DNA from 4 places in the Brevibacillus schisleri genome. Region 2 is predicted to be linked to each of the others. Evidence: riboswitches for the same ligand, from Rfam matches in the RefSeq annotation. Region 2 holds a riboswitch; each other region holds the start of a gene.

Region 1 (4,533 bases), 4.8 Mb from region 2:
TCTATAGAGTTTTTGAAGAGATCGACAAACCAAATAGTTAGCACCAGCTGTCCAATGTTTGCCAAGGCCTTTAACGGGTTGGACCTGATTAGAAATGCCAGTATCAACGTTTCAACAACGGCCGACCAAACCCCTACCCAGGCTCCAAAAAGGAGAATGCCGGATAAAATAACTGCATTGTTTAGTGTCAATATGGTGTTCAACGTCCGTATGGGAGCGAACGTAGAAAAGATGGTGAGTAATGTATACGCAAACAAAACTCCCCAATGCTCTCTTGGCTCCCAATCAGACAACGAATCATAAAAAATCACTAACGCCGCTAGTGGAAAAATCCATGTCACCACTATTTTTTTCATTGTTGATCCAAACTCAACTTTTCGTTGCATAGTTTTTTCCTTCTCGGAGTTGTAATAGTGAGATTGGCTTATTCATTAAGCGTTGTACTAATAAAAATGCACCTAGCATAATAAAAATATCGCCTATGCTGATAACCCTTGGAATAATCGAAGGCATGTAAATAACATCTGTTAAAAACGGCAAATTTGTACTCTCACTCAAAATGCTGTGTTTAAAATTCGTCCCATTGATAACCGGAGTAAGATCGTAAGGCAACTTTTTCGCCTGTTCCAAATCAATCGGCATTCTTCCGTTGTTCGTCCAAATCGCCAATGAATTTAAAAACCAGCCCATCATAAAGATGCGTATGTCCTCAAATTGGCGATTAAATAAGAGAAAGACTAGTATAAATACATAGGAGATTGATACGAATATACCCCCTGCCGGAGGATAGAGCGCTGAAAGAGCTTGTAGAACTATACTAATAAAGAGAAGAGAAAGTTTATGAAACTTCGGAAACTCTTTAATCCTTCCACCTCTTAATAGAGCAACTACAAACGATAAACCGATTACATCAAGTAGCATAAAGGTATTCCTCCAAAATATTAGAGAAAAACACCACTCTTGTTACAAGCGGTGTTTTATTTGCATCCAATATTACCCAATGTTGTAGTTTGCAGAAGTAGCTGCTACGATTGCTACCACCATCATAATTGCCGCGAACCATTTTTTCATTTTCTTTTCCCCTCCTTCAAGCATAGTGGAGAAAGCTGGCTTCGCTACTGTCCGTGATGCAGAGGCCAAGCGACCAAGTACAGCCCCTGCTCCCCTTTCCTTTTCCATTAAGAAAAAGGGTGGATTCGCTACTGGCTCCATACGGACCAAGCGACCAGATACAGTCCGTACTTCTTCGCTTCTTTCCTACCTTTATTTTACACATAAGTGACAAAATTCGGCAATCATAGATTCATAGTCTATTCGATTTAATTGAAGATAGTTCTATTTAACTAGAACTATGTTCACACCAGCGCCGCCAAGATCGCTTTTTGTGCGTGCAATCTATTTTCAGCCTGATCAAAAATGACAGAGCGCGATCCGTCGATGACCCCGGTTGTCACTTCCTCCCCACGATGTGCTGGCAAGCAGTGCAAGAAGAGATAATCACGGTCTGCCGCTGCTACCAATTTTTCGTTCACTTGATAGTCGGCAAATGCTTTCAATCGCACCTCATTTTCTTCTTCAAAACCCATACTAGTCCAAACGTCCGTGTATACAGCATCTGCCCCCATGACAGCCTCTATCGGATCAGTGGTCACCATCATTTTCCCACCGCTTTGTTTCGCGTACCCTGTAGCTTTTGCGACAATGGTTGTATCCATTTCGTATCCAACCGGAGTCGCCACCCGCACGTCGAGGCCTAGCAAAGCTGCGCCCAGCACCAGTGAGTTCGCCACATTATTGCCGTCTCCTACATAGGCGAGCTTGATTCCTTTCAGCTTGCCCTTATGCTCCCAGATCGTCAGTAGATCAGCCAAAGCCTGACAAGGATGGTACAGATCGGTCAAACCATTGATAATGGGGATCGACGCATGCAGAGCAAGCTCTTCTACATAGGAGTGGGAAAAGGTGCGAATCATGATGGCATCCACGTACCGAGAGAGAACTTTTGCTGTGTCACTGATCGGCTCCCCGCGTCCGAGCTGTAGCTCTTTTCCGCTCATGAACATCCCCAGGCCGCCCAACTGGTGCATCCCTACTTCAAAGGAGACGCGCGTGCGGGTCGAAGCCTTGTCAAAGATCATTCCCAACGTCTTGCCTTGCAAAGGCTGAAATGGCTGACCCAGCTTTTGCAATTGCTTAACGTGAGCAGACAGATGAAGCAGCTCCATCAATTCTTCCCCGTTGAATTCATCGACGCGCAGAAAGTCTTTTCCTTTATGCTTTTGTAACGGCAAGTTTTGAAAGTGTTCCAATATCTTCACTGGCTGCATGCGAGCCACCTCTTTTCTTCAAAATAGACTTCACGTATAACTCGAACGTATCGACAGCGGAGAACAATGGCACACCTTGTTGTACCATCCTGCTTCGCAGGGCAAATCCTGTCCGGCCCTGACGATTGCCTTTCGTCGCAGTAACGAGAGCGAAGGCCGCTTCTTCCTTTTGCAACAGCTCGATCCACGCCGCTTCATCTGCCACGATATGCTTCACGACAATTTCTTTGGCTGCCAGCCACTCAGCCGTTCCCGGAGTCGCCGCCAGTTTCGCTCCGTCAGCGTGGAGTCGTCCGAGCAGCTCTCTTACTACTTCCTGCTTATCTCCATCTGCCAGAGAAATCATGACCAACTGACCTTTTTGCCAGTCACCGTACAAATTATCCTTGAAAGCAAAGGCTTTGCCTGCTGCCTCTTCGAAAGAATACCCCAAGCCGAGAACTTCGCCCGTCGATTTCATCTCTGGACCTAGTACCGGGTCTACACCGTTCAGCTTGATCGTGGAGAAAACCGGTGCCTTGACGACTGCAAACGGAATCTCTGGCAAAAGCCCTGTACCGTAGCCCATCTCCGAAAGCTTTTCACCCAATTGTGCGCGAACCGCCAGTTGAACCATCGGGATGCCAGTCACTTTGCTTGTAATCGGTACGGTCCGTGATGCCCTAGGATTTACCTCCAGTACATAAACCGTTTCGCCATCAATGACGAACTGGATATTGATTAACCCGACTGCTTCCATTTCCTTCGCGATTGCTTCGGTATAGCTCGCAATTTTGTGCTTGATGTTATCCGTCAGATGAGGAGCTGGGAACAAGGCTACACTGTCGCCTGAGTGGATGCCCGCTCTCTCCACATGCTGGAAAATGCCTGGGATGATAACAGTTTGTCCGTCGCATACCGCGTCTACTTCTGCTTCCTTGCCTGGAACGTATTTATCCACGAGGAGCGGGAAAAACATGCTCATTTCCGGATGGTTCAACCAGTCGTGAAGGGTAGCTTGCAGCTCGTCGATATTGTGGACAACGACCATACCTTGCCCGCCGATGACGTACGAAGGTCGCATCAAAACAGGGAAGCCGATTTCCTCCGCTATCGCGGTTGCATCCTCCAAGGACGATACTCCTTTACCGGGGATATGCGGAATGTCCAGCTTGCGTAGCATGGTGTAGAACAGCTCGCGGTCCTCCGCGCGTTCGATTGCGGTAAGCGACGTACCCATTACTTTCAGCCCCGCGTTCTCCAGCTTGGCTGCCAAATTGATCGCGGTTTGACCACCGAACTGAACCATGACGCCCTCAACCTGTTCGCGTTCTGCGATATGCAGCACGTCTTCTACGTGAAGCGGTTCAAAATAAAGATGGTCGGCAGTTTCATAGTCAGTGCTGACCGTCTCTGGGTTGTTGTTCACAACGACTGCCGCAATACCGCTGGCCTGAAGTGCTTTGGCTGCATGCACAGAGCAGTAGTCAAATTCGATTCCCTGACCAATGCGTATAGGACCTGAGCCAAGTACCAGAACTTTGCGGCTAGACAGTGACTCGACCTCATCTATTCCTTGCCAATCCGAATAGTAGTAAGGGGTTTGGGCATCAAATTCTGCCGCACAAGTGTCCACGATTTTATAAGTAGGCGTAATGCCTGATTCTTGACGAAGTGATTTGATTTCAGCAGGTGTAGCACCAACCAGTGTAGCGATGGTTTCATCGGCAAACCCGCGACGTTTTGCTTCCAACAACAGCTCTGGGGTCAATGTTTTGCCGTCGTGGCAAGACAGCTCTACTTCCAAGTCCACGATTTTACGCAAGCTCCGCAAGAAAAACGGATCGACACCAGTCAGATTGTGCAGCTCACTTTCTGTAAAGCCTTTGCGAATCGCCTCGGCAAAAACAAACAGTCTGATATCCGTTGCGCCCTGCAAGGATTGGGCAAGCTCCTCACGCGTCCATGATGCCAGCTCTGGTCGAGTCAAATGTGTGCACCCCTGTTCCAGAGAACGAACTGCCTTCAAAAGTCCTGCTTCCAGATTGCGGGCGATCGACATGACCTCGCCAGTCGCTTTCATTTGCGTCCCCAACTTGCGGTCTGCCAGCGGGAATTTGTCAAACGGGAAGCGTGGGATTTTGACAACGATGTAGTCCAACGCTGGTTCAAAGCTAGCGTACGTGTAGCCCGTGATTGGATTAAGTACCTCATCCAGCCCGTAGCC
Region 2 (4,533 bases):
AGGTGCATATACACAGTACTGGTCACATAGAGCCGCAATGGTATCATCCCAGAATAAGTTAGCTGACGCATTGCCGTGAATGAGGAGAAGCGGATCTCCTTCCGGTACGCCTGCTGTTAGGTAGGAAACGAGTAATCGATCGGTCTGAATCGTTTTGGTTTCGATTCGTGCATCCATCAATGATGTGCCTCCTTTCAAGTTATCGATATAATATCAGAATATTCTTATTATATACCCATTTAGTTACAAAATGAAAAAAGAAAACAACCGCCCGTAAAAAGGCGGTTGCAGGAAGGCTACATATGGAGACCACGCATTTGCTGTTCGATTTTCTCAAAGCCGCCAGAAACCTTAACGACTTCGTCTTTTTGCTCAGAAACGAGAACAAGCACTTCTTCCAGGCTCTCTTTGTTCTTGTCGGTAATATCGGCGTTGACTTCTACTTTTGCGCCAACTTCCTGAATCATGCTGTGAACATGGACGATGAACTCTTGCAGGTTCTTCGTTTTATCTGCAAAGTTTTGCATGTAGTTGTCTACATTGGTGAACATTTCTTGTACTTCGAGGATGCCCTCGCTATTTTTCTCAAAAGACGTCTGTGACTCGGAAATCATATCCGATACGAGCTTCATTTTTTCACGAATGGTCATGAGCAGGCTCGAGATCGACTCGGAGGATAGCTTGGAGGATTCAGCCAGCTTGCGTACTTCATCTGCTACGACAGCAAATCCTCGGCCGTGTTCGCCTGCCCGAGACGCTTCAATCGTGGCATTGAGCGCCAACAGATTGGTTTGTGCAGAAATCTCGGAAATAGTTTGAATGATTTTCCCAATCGATTCGGTTTCTTTATTGAGCTCTTGAATCAGCTGGTTCGTACCTTGGATGTCCGTGATGAATCGTTCAAAGTCATTGCCGATGTTGCCAATGCGTTTTCCACTCTCGCTAGTGGCTTCTTTGGTCGATTCTACGTACTCATGCATCTCTGTAACAGAGCGGGTCATGTCCTCAACTTGCAGATTCGTCGAGCTCATTTCCCGACGCAGCTCGTCCGTATTGCTGGTCTGGATCGTAAAGGACTCCATAATGTCTTGCAGGGAAGCGACGGTTTCGACAGCGCGAACATTTACACCATCTGTTACCTTGTTCAAATTCTCTTGATAGTCTTGCACAGAGGTGAGAGATTCATTGATCTGATCGAGAACACGTTGCAACGATTCCTTCGAGGCAATCGCTTCTTGCTTTTGTTGCTCACTTTCCTCTTGCAGTTTGTTATTGAATACAGCATGCATCATGCTCGTGATAGAAACGAAGCAGAAGGTGAGCAGGAAGTACATCAGGTCAAGATTGCTTGTCGAATGGAAAATCAATTCTCTCTGTGTCAGGAAATAGTAAGAGACAATGCCTAATGTCGATACAATGGTCAAAATATTGATGAGTCGGTCTTGATAAATCCCCATGACTGCTACAAAGAACATAATGGTCATGATATTGATCATATGCGGGTCCAGTCCAACAATGATGAACATGAAGATTCCGATTACAGCGAAGTTGAAAAACTTCATGAAAGGCGCTGCTTTTTCACGGAAGTTCGGGCGATTGGATATGTACGTAAAAGGTGCCAGCACGCCATACAAAATACCCAGTACTGTGAGAACAAATGTATACGGTACGCCTAGAAAGAGGTTTAAGACCTGAACAACCGTAATAATACTTGCGAATACGATTACGACCCAATTGTTTCTTCTTCTCAATAAATCAATGTTATCCATGTTACCCACCTACCTCGACTTTTACTTGATTGGACGACGACGAATTGTACCAGGAATATTTCGGATCGTGCTTATTGTCATAGACATCTTTTAGATGAAAGAGGGTCGGAATGGCATCGGCCCCTTTGTAAAAGACGATATCTTTGGTCTGAATCGCCTTTACTTGATACTTCGTGTTAATAAATTTAAAAAAAGTTGGATCTGCTACCCCGATTGCGTGGGTATAGCCATACTTTTCAGCGTAATCTATCATCAAGCAAATTCCTTTTTGCCCTAGTTGTCCACGGTATTTCGGCAAAACAGCGAGACTGTCTACCTCCATTACTTTCATATCTTCTGTAACAACATCCTGAAATAGTGTTTTCATATAAGCACTTGATTTGGAAAAGGGCGTCATTTCAAATGTTCCACCTGCTTCACCATCATCGGCAAGTAGGAGGAATTGTGCGGAGCCTTCTTTCGCGTACTCCATCTGGAAGCCCATGCTTGTCCATACTGTTTCTTTGATTTCATGAAATTTAGCTAACTCTTGTACGGTTTCTACTTGTTTGTACATAACTTCTCCACTCCATCGTTTTCTGATTACCGTGTTGTGTATGTTTGACGTCCCAAAAGTTATGTTTTTCCATTCTGTTGCAAAAATAAAAGTGCTTTCATCCCCCTTTCAAAAAACGAAACACAAAAAAAGGCCGTTCCATCGAAATGGAACAACCGAAGCTACCAACATCAAAAAATTTGTTCCAAGATGATGGCAACCCGGCTATCATGGTCAAAGACTGTAGACCCGTGGTTTTGCGTCGCCACCTTTCGATGACTTTGCCTTTTGCATTTATTAGAAAAACTTGTAAAACTATGTCGAATTTTGCTAGACATAATCATGCAAAATATAAGACAAAAGATATAACCTTGTCAAGTTTTGGTAGGGTAAAGAAACTAATTGTTCATAAATCATAGACGAACAAAAAACCAGTTGTGATATCAACTGGTCCTTCATTCATAGGCATTAGGTTAGGGTACGCAGAATGTCTAAAACTTCGGTAGGCTCCATTCGCGCTTTGTAATCTGGATCTAAGCATGCTAATCGGATTACGCCCTGGTTGTCGAGGATATAAGTAGCAGGAATGGGGAGCGTCCAAGAATCGTCACGATTAAAATGCTCGAGATCAATATCCAATGATCGATAGGTATCCTGTAAATAATCGGGCAGTCTGAAACTGAGTTTATATTTTTCTGCTACCTGATTATTGGTATCGCATAACACGGGAAAGCTCAATCCGTTTTTCTCTTGCATAGTCAGAGAGTGTGCAGGAGATTGTGGACTAATGGCAAACAATTGGGCACCCAGAGAGGTAATCGTATCGATCTGTTTTTGGTATGCTTGCAGCTCCAAATTGCAGTAGGGGCACCAGGAGCCACGGAAAAATGTGAGGACGATGGGACCTTTTACGATTTCTTCCGACAAGGTAATGGTCTTGCCAGTGTGGTCGAACAACATGAAATCAGGCGCAATCGAACCAATCGGCAAGCCCTTTGCGTGTCCAGAGGTCCGCAGCTCCTCGATTGATCTTGTAAATGCATCTGTTACTTCACGAGTGAGGAAGCCAGCTATTTGAATGGTTGTAAAATCTAGCTCTTCGCGCAGGCTCTGAAAATGTGGTTTATCCATATGTCGTTCTCCTCTTTTTCGAAAGAATAGTAGAAGTCATAGCTTCACGATATCTTTCTTTTGGAGGGAAAGATGTAAACTGGATTACATCTTCTTTAAAATGTTATCCCGATGAATGGAAATGGTTTTAAAACCTGTTTGAATCAGTTCTTCTCTTGCTAAAGCACGTAATGCTACCGTCACAGCTTCCCGGGATGCCCCGACAAAATTGGCGAGCTCTTGATGGGAAAGAGGTAACTCAATTTTTTGAAACGCAGAACTGTAAGGAGTACCAAATTGGTCGGCAAGCCTTACTAACGTGTAAATAATGCGATCTTGTAAAGGGAGAAGGGCAAGATTTTCGGCTGCTTGGCTGATCGAAACCATTCTATCGCTAATGATCTTCATGATCTTCATCATTAGTTGTGGATGTTCAATTATGTAGCTCTCAAATTTTGCTTTGCTCATTTTACAAATGAGGCAGGCTTCGATGGTTTCTATATACATCTCCCGTGTACCTAATGACAGGAGATCCACTTCTCCAAACACATTGCCATCTCCGAGGATATCGAATGTGAACTGCCGACCATCCCGGTTTACTTTGTATAAACGTACTTTCCCCTGTTTGATGAAGTAGAAGCCCTCTGAAAAAGTTTCTGGTGTTTGAATACACGTATTTTTGGGGAAAGAGGTTAAGGAGGTTAATTGATCGATTAAGTGCAAACTTTCCTCGGATAATGAATTCAACAAATAAAATTGGGATAAATATGTGATTCGGTTCATCATTTTTGTTCGGTTTGGGTCTTCATGATTGTTCTTTTCGCTTTGGTAACAATTCTTTTCGTTTCTTTTGTATCCGAGATTCTTAGCCACTCGTCACAAAGCTGCGTCACCCAGTCTGGTTGTGATTTACTGGCATCGTTCAACCAATTCCCTACAGAATCTTGAACATATTTAGAGGCATCTGACTTCACTGGCGTGAGTAAAGGCAGGCAGCGAGCAGGCTCATTCCTCAATGCGTCTATATGCTTACACCAGACCCCTCGTGGGCGTGTGGCTTCTACCGCAAATCGGCGAATATTTTCGTCGGTATCAAGTACCCATTCGCTTAGGAGTTGA
Region 3 (4,533 bases), 5.1 Mb from region 2:
TACCGCTTGCTACCAGACCAGGAATGTCGAGGTTGTTTTGTTCAACCGTCACAGTTGCTTTTGTCAGGTGCTCACGAACGAATTTCTCGTTGGTGCCGCCTGGATTCACACCAATGCGCACCTCTGGCTTGTTAATGTCTGCTACACTCTTGTACTTGTCTTTGTCTTCTGCACGGATGAGTGGAGCTTTACCGAACATAATATAAGGATCGCTCATATGCGCTTTTTTCTGACGGTCTGTGTTGCGCGTAACGCCTCCGACAGCAATATCGAATTTATTTGCCAACAAATCATCCATCAGTGTCGGCCAAGAGGTTTGGACAAAACGCGCCTCTACTCCCAGGCTTTTTGCGAATTCCTTCATCGCATCGATATCGTAACCTTCGAATTGGTTTGTTTTCGGATTCAAATATGTAAACGGTTTGTAGTCACCTGGAGTACCTACGAGGATGTAGCCTCTCGCAATGATTTCGTCCAATCGAGACTCAAACTTCTTCGTTTGCGGTTTTTTAGCAGTTTCAGCAGCTACAGTTTGGACAGGCTTAACCGCTGTTGCGGCAAAAGCACCTGTTCCTGATGTCATGAGCATAGTTGCAGCGAGTGTGCTCGCCAAGATTGTTTGTGTGATTTTTTTCATCTGGGTTCTCCTCCTGTTAAACGGTAATGAATTTAGTTATAGAAACAAACTCCATCATCCCCTAATGGCATCCCCCCTTTCAAAAAGAGGACTTACAACCTGATGAGCTGCTTCTTATACCGTAAACCTGCCGATTCCTTGCTGTAATTCTTCCGCCACTGCGTTCAAATGCTCGACAGACTTGCCAATTTCTTGGATGGCTTGAAGCTGCTCTTCGGTTGCCCTTGCCACTGTTTGTGCGTCGAGTGAAGCATGCTTTGCAATGTTATGCATTTCGTCTACAGAAGCACTCACCTGTTGGGAGCCTGCTGACATTTGCTCAGATGCTGCGGATACTTCCAAAATGTGCGCGGCAACGTTCCGGGAAGATTCCAAAATATGCTCGAAGATTTCGCGAACCTCTTCGACCAGTTGGATACCTTGCTGTGCGTTTTGGTTACCCTCGGTCATAACCTCTACTGCGTGATGAGTATCCTGCTGGATTTCCCCGATCAGCATTGCAATTTTCGATGCGGATTCTTCGGATTGGTTCGCCAGTTTTTTCACTTCACCAGCAACTACAGCAAACCCACGTCCATGCTCGCCAGCACGTGCTGCCTCAATCGAAGCGTTCAAGGCAAGCAAATTGATTTGCGAGGTCAACTGACTGATCGTATCGAGAATGCCTTCGATTTCTTTGGAGCGATTGTTAAGCTGCTCGATGGCTACAGTCGCCTTCGAAGTTCCCTCGCCAATGCTTCCCATCTGGCGAACTGCCTGCTCTACCACAGCAGTCCCTTGCTCAGCCTGCTCTGTTGCGATCTGGGCAGCCTCAGAAACATGTGCAGACGTCTCCGCGATTTTCACGATGCCTGCTGCCATGTCAGTCATCGACAATGCGACTTCCTGCGAGCTGGATGCCTGCGCCTCTGCTCCCTCAGAAATCTGTTCGATAGACAAGCCGATTTGGTTGATGTTATCCGTCGCTTGTTTAATGCCTTCGGAGACTTCCTGACTAAAACGCTGAACTTGATCAGACGACAGTGATACGTCTTCGATCAAATTTTTCAAGTGTGATACCGTCTGGTTAAAGTCACGGGACAGAACCGCAATCTCGTCTTTTCCGTCAACCGTCACGGTCTCTTTCAAATTCCCCTGCGCCACTACATTTACTGCGTGATTCAGACGCTCAATCGGTTTCACCATGCGTACAGCCAAGAAATAAACGAGGACAACCCCAAGCGCCAATACGATGAGGGAAATAACCGTCAATCGGACTAACAGTTGATCGACAGGTGCATGTAGCTCCGCTACGGGTGCAGTGATGAATATCCCCCAGTTCAAATTGGTTGGCGCATAGGAAGCAAATCGCTCTGTATTCTCGTATTCGTATTGGGCGATTCCATGATTCCCTTGCTTGATATCTTCAAAAGCAGTCTGAAGTTCAAGAATACCCAAATTGAGAATCGATTCCTTCAGAATGTACTCGCTATTCGGATGATAAATAAATGTTCCTGTTTTGCTTACTAAAAAGGCGTAGCCTGATTGGCCAAATTTCTCTTCGGACACCTTCTTTTGGATCTCATTGATTGGAATCGTTGAACCGATATAGCCGTATTGACGATTGTCCTTCATCAATGGAACGACAAGTGTCACGATGTTATTCCCTGTCCGCTTCGAAATGACTGGCTCGGAGACAACAACCTTCCCTTCCCCTTTGCTGGCCTCCTTAATATGCGGACGATCCGAGATGTCGGTCACTTCTCCCTTGAAATTGATCACTTTCTTACCGCTTAAGTCATGCGAAAAGAAGAACGTCTCAAACTCGGGGTTTTTCTTTTGGGCTTCTTGAATGAGTTTCAGGTCTTGTTCGACATTTTGATCTGCCGACATCAACCCTCCTATCGCTCTTACAATCTCAATTTTCTCTTGAAAGAAACCATCGATACGAATCGAGAGATTGCTAGCTGACAGCTCAGCTTCTTTGTCCAGACTGTTTGCCAAAAGGTTGGAAGCACTCCAATAGCTTGCACCGCAAACCGTACCCAAACTTATCACCAGCAGCAGGCACAAAACGATAATTAGCTTATTCTTCAAACTATTTTTCATACCGAATCCCTTCTCCCTTCTCTTTTTTCAACAAAAAAAAGACTGCCTACCGACAGCCCATCATGACTACGGTATGGCAACCCGGCTGTCCTAGCTGCGAAAGTCATTTGACCTTCGTCCTTAGACCCGTGGCTTTGCGTCCCTGCCTTTCAGCAAGTTTGCCTTTGTCATTCCTTGTTGTTTTTCAATTAAGTTCACTTTTTTTCAATCTCACCTTTCATTTCCCATAACTTTCCGCCAATAAACCTCAAAATGGAAAAAAAGCTGACAACCTTTTACAGCTGTCAGCTTTTTGTCACACTTTTTGATTAGCTTAATCCAATCACTTGGCCATCCTCGTCTACATATAACGATTCCGCAGCCGGCTTTTTCGGGAGGCCTGGCATGGTAACCAGGCTTCCGGTCAGTGCCACGATGAAACCAGCTCCTGCTGATATGCGCACTTCGCTCACTTGAATCGAGAAGTCTACAGGTGCCCCCAACAGATCAGCACGATCCGTAAAAGAGTAAGGTGTTTTCGCCATGCACACAGGCAGATGGGACATGCCCATTTCTTCTACCTTTTGCATCGTTTTTAATGCCAACGGCGAAAAGACAACTCCTGATCCACGGTATACTTCTTTCACGACAGTCTCAATCTTGTCTTTAATGCTGAGGTTTTCCTCATACAAGAATCGGAAGGACGAAGGCAGTTCTGCTGCTCGAATTACTTTTTCAGCCAGCTCGACTCCGCCTGCTCCTCCTTCTGCCCACACTTTAGAGAGCGCTGCTTCGGCTCCAGCCGCTTGGCACAGTGCAATGACAGCATCAATCTCTGCTTGGGTATCTGTCGCAAAATGATTGATGGCAACCACTGCTGGCACACCGAACTTCTGTAGGTTTTCCAGATGTCGCTTGACGTTTTCGAAGCCTTTTTCCAGAGCAGACAAGTTCTCCACTGCCAAGTCAGGTACTTTTACCCCGCCGTTGTATTTCAACGAACGAACCGTAATCACCACGACAGCAGCCGACGGAGTCAGACCTGCTTTTCTGCACTTGATGTCAAAAAACTTCTCGGCCCCCAAGTCGGCACCAAATCCAGCCTCTGTTACGACGTAATCTGCCAGCTTCAAGGCCATTTTGGTTCCGATCACACTGCTGCACCCATGCGCGATATTGGCAAAAGGTCCGCCGTGAATGATGACGGGGGTTCCCTCGATTGTCTGTACGAGATTGGGCTTGATGGCTTCCTTCAAGAGAACACACATCGCATCCACCGCGTTGATTTCTTCTGCCCGTACAGGCTGATCATTGAAATCGTAGCCAATAATGATCTGGTTCAACCGCTCGCGCAAGTCTGCTAGATTCTCACTCAAGCATAAGATCGCCATGATTTCCGACGCTGTCGTAATCATGAAGCCATCTTCACGCGTCATTCCATTGCCTTCACCCAGACCAACCACGATGTTTCGCAGTGCGCGGTCGTTCATGTCCATAGCTCGTTTCCAGACGATTTTCTTTGGATTGAGCCCGCGCGGATTGCCATGGAAAATATGATTGTCGATCATCGCTGCCAACAAGTTATGTGCAGCTGTAATCGCGTGAATGTCCCCTGTAAAATGCAGGTTAATTTCATCTGCCGGGAGAATTTGTGCCTGGCCGCTTCCAGTTGCGCCTCCTTTGATCCCCATGCAAGGACCCAAGGACGGCTCGCGAAGTGCTGCCATTGTTTTCTTCCCGAGATGATTTAAAGATTGTGACAGACCAATCGTCGTGAGCGTCTTGCCTGCTCCCGCCGGATTGGGGTTCATCGCTGTAACCAGAATCAG
Region 4 (4,533 bases), 3.8 Mb from region 2:
TGCCTATCCCGTACTCGAACGTGAGCGCCCCACTGCGTATCTCATGCCTCCTGGCTACCATGACGTTGCAGCCAAGCTGGAACTGCTCGGTGTTTCGGTAAGCAAGCTATCAAAAGAAACGACCATAGCGGTAGAAAGCTACACCATTTTGGAAAGCAAGGTGAATACGATATACGAGAATGGGCATTTCACCAATCAAGTGACTGCAAATGTAACAGAAACAACGAAAACCTTTCCTGCGGGTAGTTACGTGTTCAGCATGGCCCAGCCAAACGCGAACTTCATTGCCTTGGCTCTGGAACCGGAATCAGTGGACAGCTACGTCACGTTTAACTTCCTGCCCGTTGAAAAGGGCGATGAAGTACCGGTGTATCGCTATATGCTGGAGCAAACACTCCCCACCACAAATAAGAACTAAAGGAAAAATTCCCCTCTCTAGAGTTAGACTCCTGAGAGGGGAATTTTGTTACATGTATGGGCTTACTTTATTTCAAACACTTCTTGGGCAAGTCCTGCCAGCTTTTGCGTATTGTCGCTCACTTCGACCATCGTCGCAGAAATTTCCTCCGTAGCGGCTGCCTGACTCTCCATGGTTTGATTGATCAATTCAATCGAATTTTGCAGCAGGGTTATCAAATCCCGGATGGAATCGGTGGTTTGCTTGATTTTGTCTGCATTCGTCCGTGAATCTGTCGCCATATTTCGTACCTCATTCGCGACGACAGCGAATCCACGCCCTGCATCTCCTACTCTCGCAGCCTCAATGCTCGCATTCAGTCCCAAAATGTTACTTTGATCAGCGATTTTTTTCACGGCGAGTGTAATTTGCTCGATCTCAGTTGTACTTTGGCTCACATCATTGGCTTGCTCTGAGATCGCCTTCATTTGCTCGTTCAAATTCCCGATCTGCACGGCCATCTCGTGTGTGGTGGCACTGACCTCCTCGACGACGCTCGAGAGATTTGCGGCAATTTCATACAGCTCATTGGCTCGCTCCATACTCGAACCAATGCCAACACCGCCGATAACTTTTCCCGTGTGATCATGCAAGGGGATCGCCCGTGCGACGAGAGGAAAACCAAATAATTCCTTGGGAACCATCATCGCCTGCTTGGTGTTTTTTCGAATCGCGTTGGTGATCACATCCCCTTCCTGGAGTGGATCACCAGGCTTTACCTGCAGGGAAAATGTTTGGGCAGGCACATTGCGCAATAGCTTTTCCGTGTCGTAGACCCCAATGGTAATGTCATCGTTGAGCAATTCATTTAAATAGGGGGCAACCTTGATGAAAGCCTCGAGAAGTTCTGCATTTTTCCCCTTTTCGGAGGCTTCTGTTTCGTTCCAACCTTCGTATCCGTTCATGACCCTCTTCACCTCTATCTTTTGCTAGCATTAGTACGGAAATTGACGCTTTTTGTGCTGAACCGAAATCCATTTTAGCGTAGTAAACTCTTCTAGGCTCCATTGACCATTCAAGCGTCCCAATCCGGAATGCTTTTCACCGCCGAACGCCACAATCGGCTCGTCATTGATCGTTCCATCGTTGATATGAATCATGCCGGTCTCAATGCGCTTGGCCATCTGGGCACCTCTCTCCAGATCGCGGGTATGAATCGCCCCGGACAATCCAAATGGTGTCTCGTTCGCCATGCGAATTGCTTCTTCCTCGGAAGCAAACGACATGATGCAAACAGCCGGACCAAACAGCTCTTTGGATGCAATCGACATGTCTGTGGTCACTCCTGTCAAAACAATCGGCTCGACCACGTTTCCTTTTACTTCCCCTTTCAGTGCAGGAACGGCTCCTTCGCGTATCGCCTCATCGATCGTTGCCATCAGGTTGGCGACTTGCCGTTGATTGATGAGTGGACCGATTACCGTGTCTGGATCATTTGGGTCGCCTACCTTGAGTCCAGATACTTTTTCCACATACAGATCGAGGAATTTATCGTAGACATCTTGGTGAACCAGAACCCGGTTAGCCGACATGCAAATCTGACCTTGGTGGGTAAAGCGGCTGAATACCGCTGCATTGACGGCATACTGGAGATCCGCATCCTCCAAAACAATCAGGGCACTATTGCCACCTAGCTCCAAAATCGCCTTCTTGAAATGCTTCGCTGCCACTTGCGCGATATGGCTTCCTACTTGGCTAGAGCCTGTAAACGAAAGGATGCGCGGAATCGGGTGGGAGACAAACCCATCGCCAATTTCAGTAATATCCGTTACAACGACGTTGATCAAGCCTTTGGGCAGACCTACTTCTTCAAAAATTTTCGCGATGAGAGTCCCACCCGTGATTGGCGTGTGCTCATGCGGTTTGAGGACGACACCGTTGCCCGCGCCAAGAGCTGGAGCTACAGACTTCATCGACAGATAGAAGGGGAAGTTGAACGGACTGATAACGCCGACAACTCCTGCGGGAATCCGATACAAGCGATTTTCCTTTCCGTCTACGGGAGAAGGGAGAATTTTTCCCTCCATACGTACAGGGAACGTAGCCGCCTCGCGAATAATATCCTTCACAAGCCCGATCTCAAAAAATGCCTTCAGTCGGGTTCCACCTAGTTCACGAATGATGATCTGAATGATTTCTTCCTCATGCTCTTCGATATAGCGAACAGCACGCTCCAACATTCGGGATTTGGTATAGGCATTCACTTCATCCCACTCTTTTTTCGCGTCGGCTGCCGCCTTGTAAGCCGCGTCGATATCCTCCAGATTTGCCATTTTGAATTCTGCGATGACTTCCCCGTTGTAAGGGTTGATATCTTGCAATGTCTTCGCGCCAAGTCCGTCGCGCCACTCCCCATTGATGTACTGCTTGTCCAGTGTTTGAAGGATTGACATGCTACAACCACTCCCCTTTTGAAAAATAAATAGGCCCCTTTCGCATGAAAGGAGCCGTCATACTAAAACAGCAAAATACACTGCTAGTTGGCAACCCGGCTGCCATCGTAACGTGTACATTAGGCCCGTAGCTTTGCGTCCCCACTTTTCAATGGGTTTGCCCATTCATAGCGAATGCTGGATAAGATTTTGTCGAAAAAAGGAAAGAAATGGAGAAACCTACTTTGATTATAGTACTCCATTTCGAATAGTCAAACGTAAACATGTAAATATTTCGTGAAAGGAAAGAACAAATATCAAAAAGTCCGCATCGCTTGGATACGGACTCCTGATTTTTCTTCTACATGATCACAATAACTTTTTGACATCCTTTACGCTCGTCGCGAGCATTTGCTCTACCGCGTTAGCGTTTCTTACGTGCTTGGTCATGCCTTCATTCAGCTCGTCCAGCAAGCCCTTTGCCTCACTTACCTGCTGGGACACATCGTCAGCAAAACGCTTTTGATGCGCGATGATTTCCATCACACTTGCCACTTCGACGTTCAGTACCTGGAAAGCGTTCACGATCTGATCCGTCTTCTGTGCAGCATCCTTGCTGATGGAAAGTCCATTTTTGATCGCACTGCTGCTTTTTTCACTGTTGGACAATGCTTCTTTGATTTCTTCTTGAATCTTGCCGATCAATTCCGCAATCGTCTTGGTCGAGTTCGCTGTCATCTCTGCCAGCTTCCGTACCTCATCCGCTACGACAGCAAAGCCTCGGCCTTGTTCCCCCGCACGTGCAGCTTCTATCGCTGCATTCAGAGCGAGAAGATTGGTCTGATTCGTAATGTCGCTGATTACCTTGACAATACTCGTAATTTCCGAAGAACGCTCTTCCAAGCGGCTCATGGACTTGGACGTATGAACCGATTCTTTGTCGAGCAGGCTCATGACTTCCACAACGTCCGTCATAGCCTTCTTGCCTTCATCTGCACGCGCTACCGATTGTTTGCAGATGTCTGTCAGGCGCTCTCCTCGAACCGACAACTGGCTCGCAGATTCTTCATCCCGCTCATTAATGGTCTGGATATTCTCTACGGCACGCTTCATCCTCGTCACCAATCGCACCATTTGATCGGAATCGGCGTTCATCGCTTGGTTCGAAGCGAGGATTGCCCCCATCTGTTCGTAAAGACCGCGAAGCTCATGTTTCCATGCGTCTTGCTGTCCTGCCATTGTGGTTGTGGATGTCGTCGCTGCTGTCTCTTTTTCTGCCAGGCCTTTGTCTTTTTTCCAAAACATCCGCTTCCCTCTCCTTTGTACCCATCAATTGTCACCTCGGCGGCTATATACGCGGGACTCGATTATTCCCGGATGTTGTTTCGCCAAGCTCAGCAAGTTTTCCAAGAAATAATAGTGACCCTCCAAGAGCTCCACGTCTTTACGCTCAAAATGCTTCACCTGCAAATACTGCTGCATTTCCAAAGCATAGCGCTCCAGTTTATCGTGAAAATCGTTGGCACGAAGCATTTGCTCCACTTCTGGATATTCTGTTTTCAGGCGACTCAGCTCGCTGTATACACGCCCGCCCTCCAGGATCATCTGGTAGGCCGTACGCTCGAGCGTAGCTGTCGTAGCTGCCTCCTGCTCCTCACGCTCCTCGCGCAAAGCTGCCAAGTACGTGATAAAATGGTAGACAGT

The links. A riboswitch is a leader RNA that binds a small molecule or an ion and turns the genes downstream of it on or off. The one in region 2 is predicted to bind cyclic di-GMP.
Region 1: another riboswitch for cyclic di-GMP. It lies ahead of ACUUHJ_RS28470 (hypothetical protein); the one in region 2 lies ahead of ACUUHJ_RS06140 (GNAT family N-acetyltransferase).
Region 3: another riboswitch for cyclic di-GMP. It lies ahead of ACUUHJ_RS30050 (methyl-accepting chemotaxis protein); the one in region 2 lies ahead of ACUUHJ_RS06140 (GNAT family N-acetyltransferase).
Region 4: another riboswitch for cyclic di-GMP. It lies ahead of yfmT (benzaldehyde dehydrogenase); the one in region 2 lies ahead of ACUUHJ_RS06140 (GNAT family N-acetyltransferase).

Annotation. Positions count from the first base shown of each region.
Region 1 covers NZ_JBVNDM010000001.1:6,007,431-6,011,963, forward strand. The annotation lists gene ACUUHJ_RS28460 (HD-GYP domain-containing protein) at 1-386, opposite strand, end outside; gene ACUUHJ_RS28465 (DUF5317 domain-containing protein) at 370-921, opposite strand; gene ACUUHJ_RS28470 (hypothetical protein) at 994-1,212, opposite strand; cyclic di-GMP riboswitch class II at 1,180-1,260, opposite strand; gene argF (ornithine carbamoyltransferase) at 1,356-2,327, opposite strand; gene carB (carbamoyl-phosphate synthase (glutamine-hydrolyzing) large subunit) at 2,272-4,533, opposite strand, start outside.
Region 2 covers NZ_JBVNDM010000001.1:1,196,604-1,201,136, forward strand. The annotation lists gene ACUUHJ_RS06130 (alpha/beta fold hydrolase) at 1-177, opposite strand, end outside; gene ACUUHJ_RS06135 (methyl-accepting chemotaxis protein) at 297-1,769, opposite strand; gene ACUUHJ_RS06140 (GNAT family N-acetyltransferase) at 1,771-2,325, opposite strand; cyclic di-GMP riboswitch class I at 2,517-2,600, opposite strand; gene ACUUHJ_RS06145 (peroxiredoxin-like family protein) at 2,773-3,435, opposite strand; gene ACUUHJ_RS06150 (Crp/Fnr family transcriptional regulator) at 3,520-4,197, opposite strand; gene ACUUHJ_RS06155 (DNA alkylation repair protein) at 4,197-4,533, opposite strand, start outside.
Region 3 covers NZ_JBVNDM010000001.1:6,343,886-6,348,418, forward strand. The annotation lists gene ACUUHJ_RS30045 (transporter substrate-binding domain-containing protein) at 1-637, opposite strand, end outside; gene ACUUHJ_RS30050 (methyl-accepting chemotaxis protein) at 752-2,725, opposite strand; cyclic di-GMP riboswitch class I at 2,798-2,898, opposite strand; gene ACUUHJ_RS30055 (formate--tetrahydrofolate ligase) at 3,034-4,533, opposite strand, start outside.
Region 4 covers NZ_JBVNDM010000001.1:4,957,529-4,962,061, forward strand. The annotation lists gene ACUUHJ_RS23565 (M14 family metallopeptidase) at 1-418, shown strand, start outside; gene ACUUHJ_RS23570 (methyl-accepting chemotaxis protein) at 481-1,362, opposite strand; gene yfmT (benzaldehyde dehydrogenase) at 1,393-2,850, opposite strand; cyclic di-GMP riboswitch class I at 2,937-3,022, opposite strand; gene ACUUHJ_RS23580 (methyl-accepting chemotaxis protein) at 3,199-4,134, opposite strand; gene ACUUHJ_RS23585 (hypothetical protein) at 4,159-4,533, opposite strand, start outside.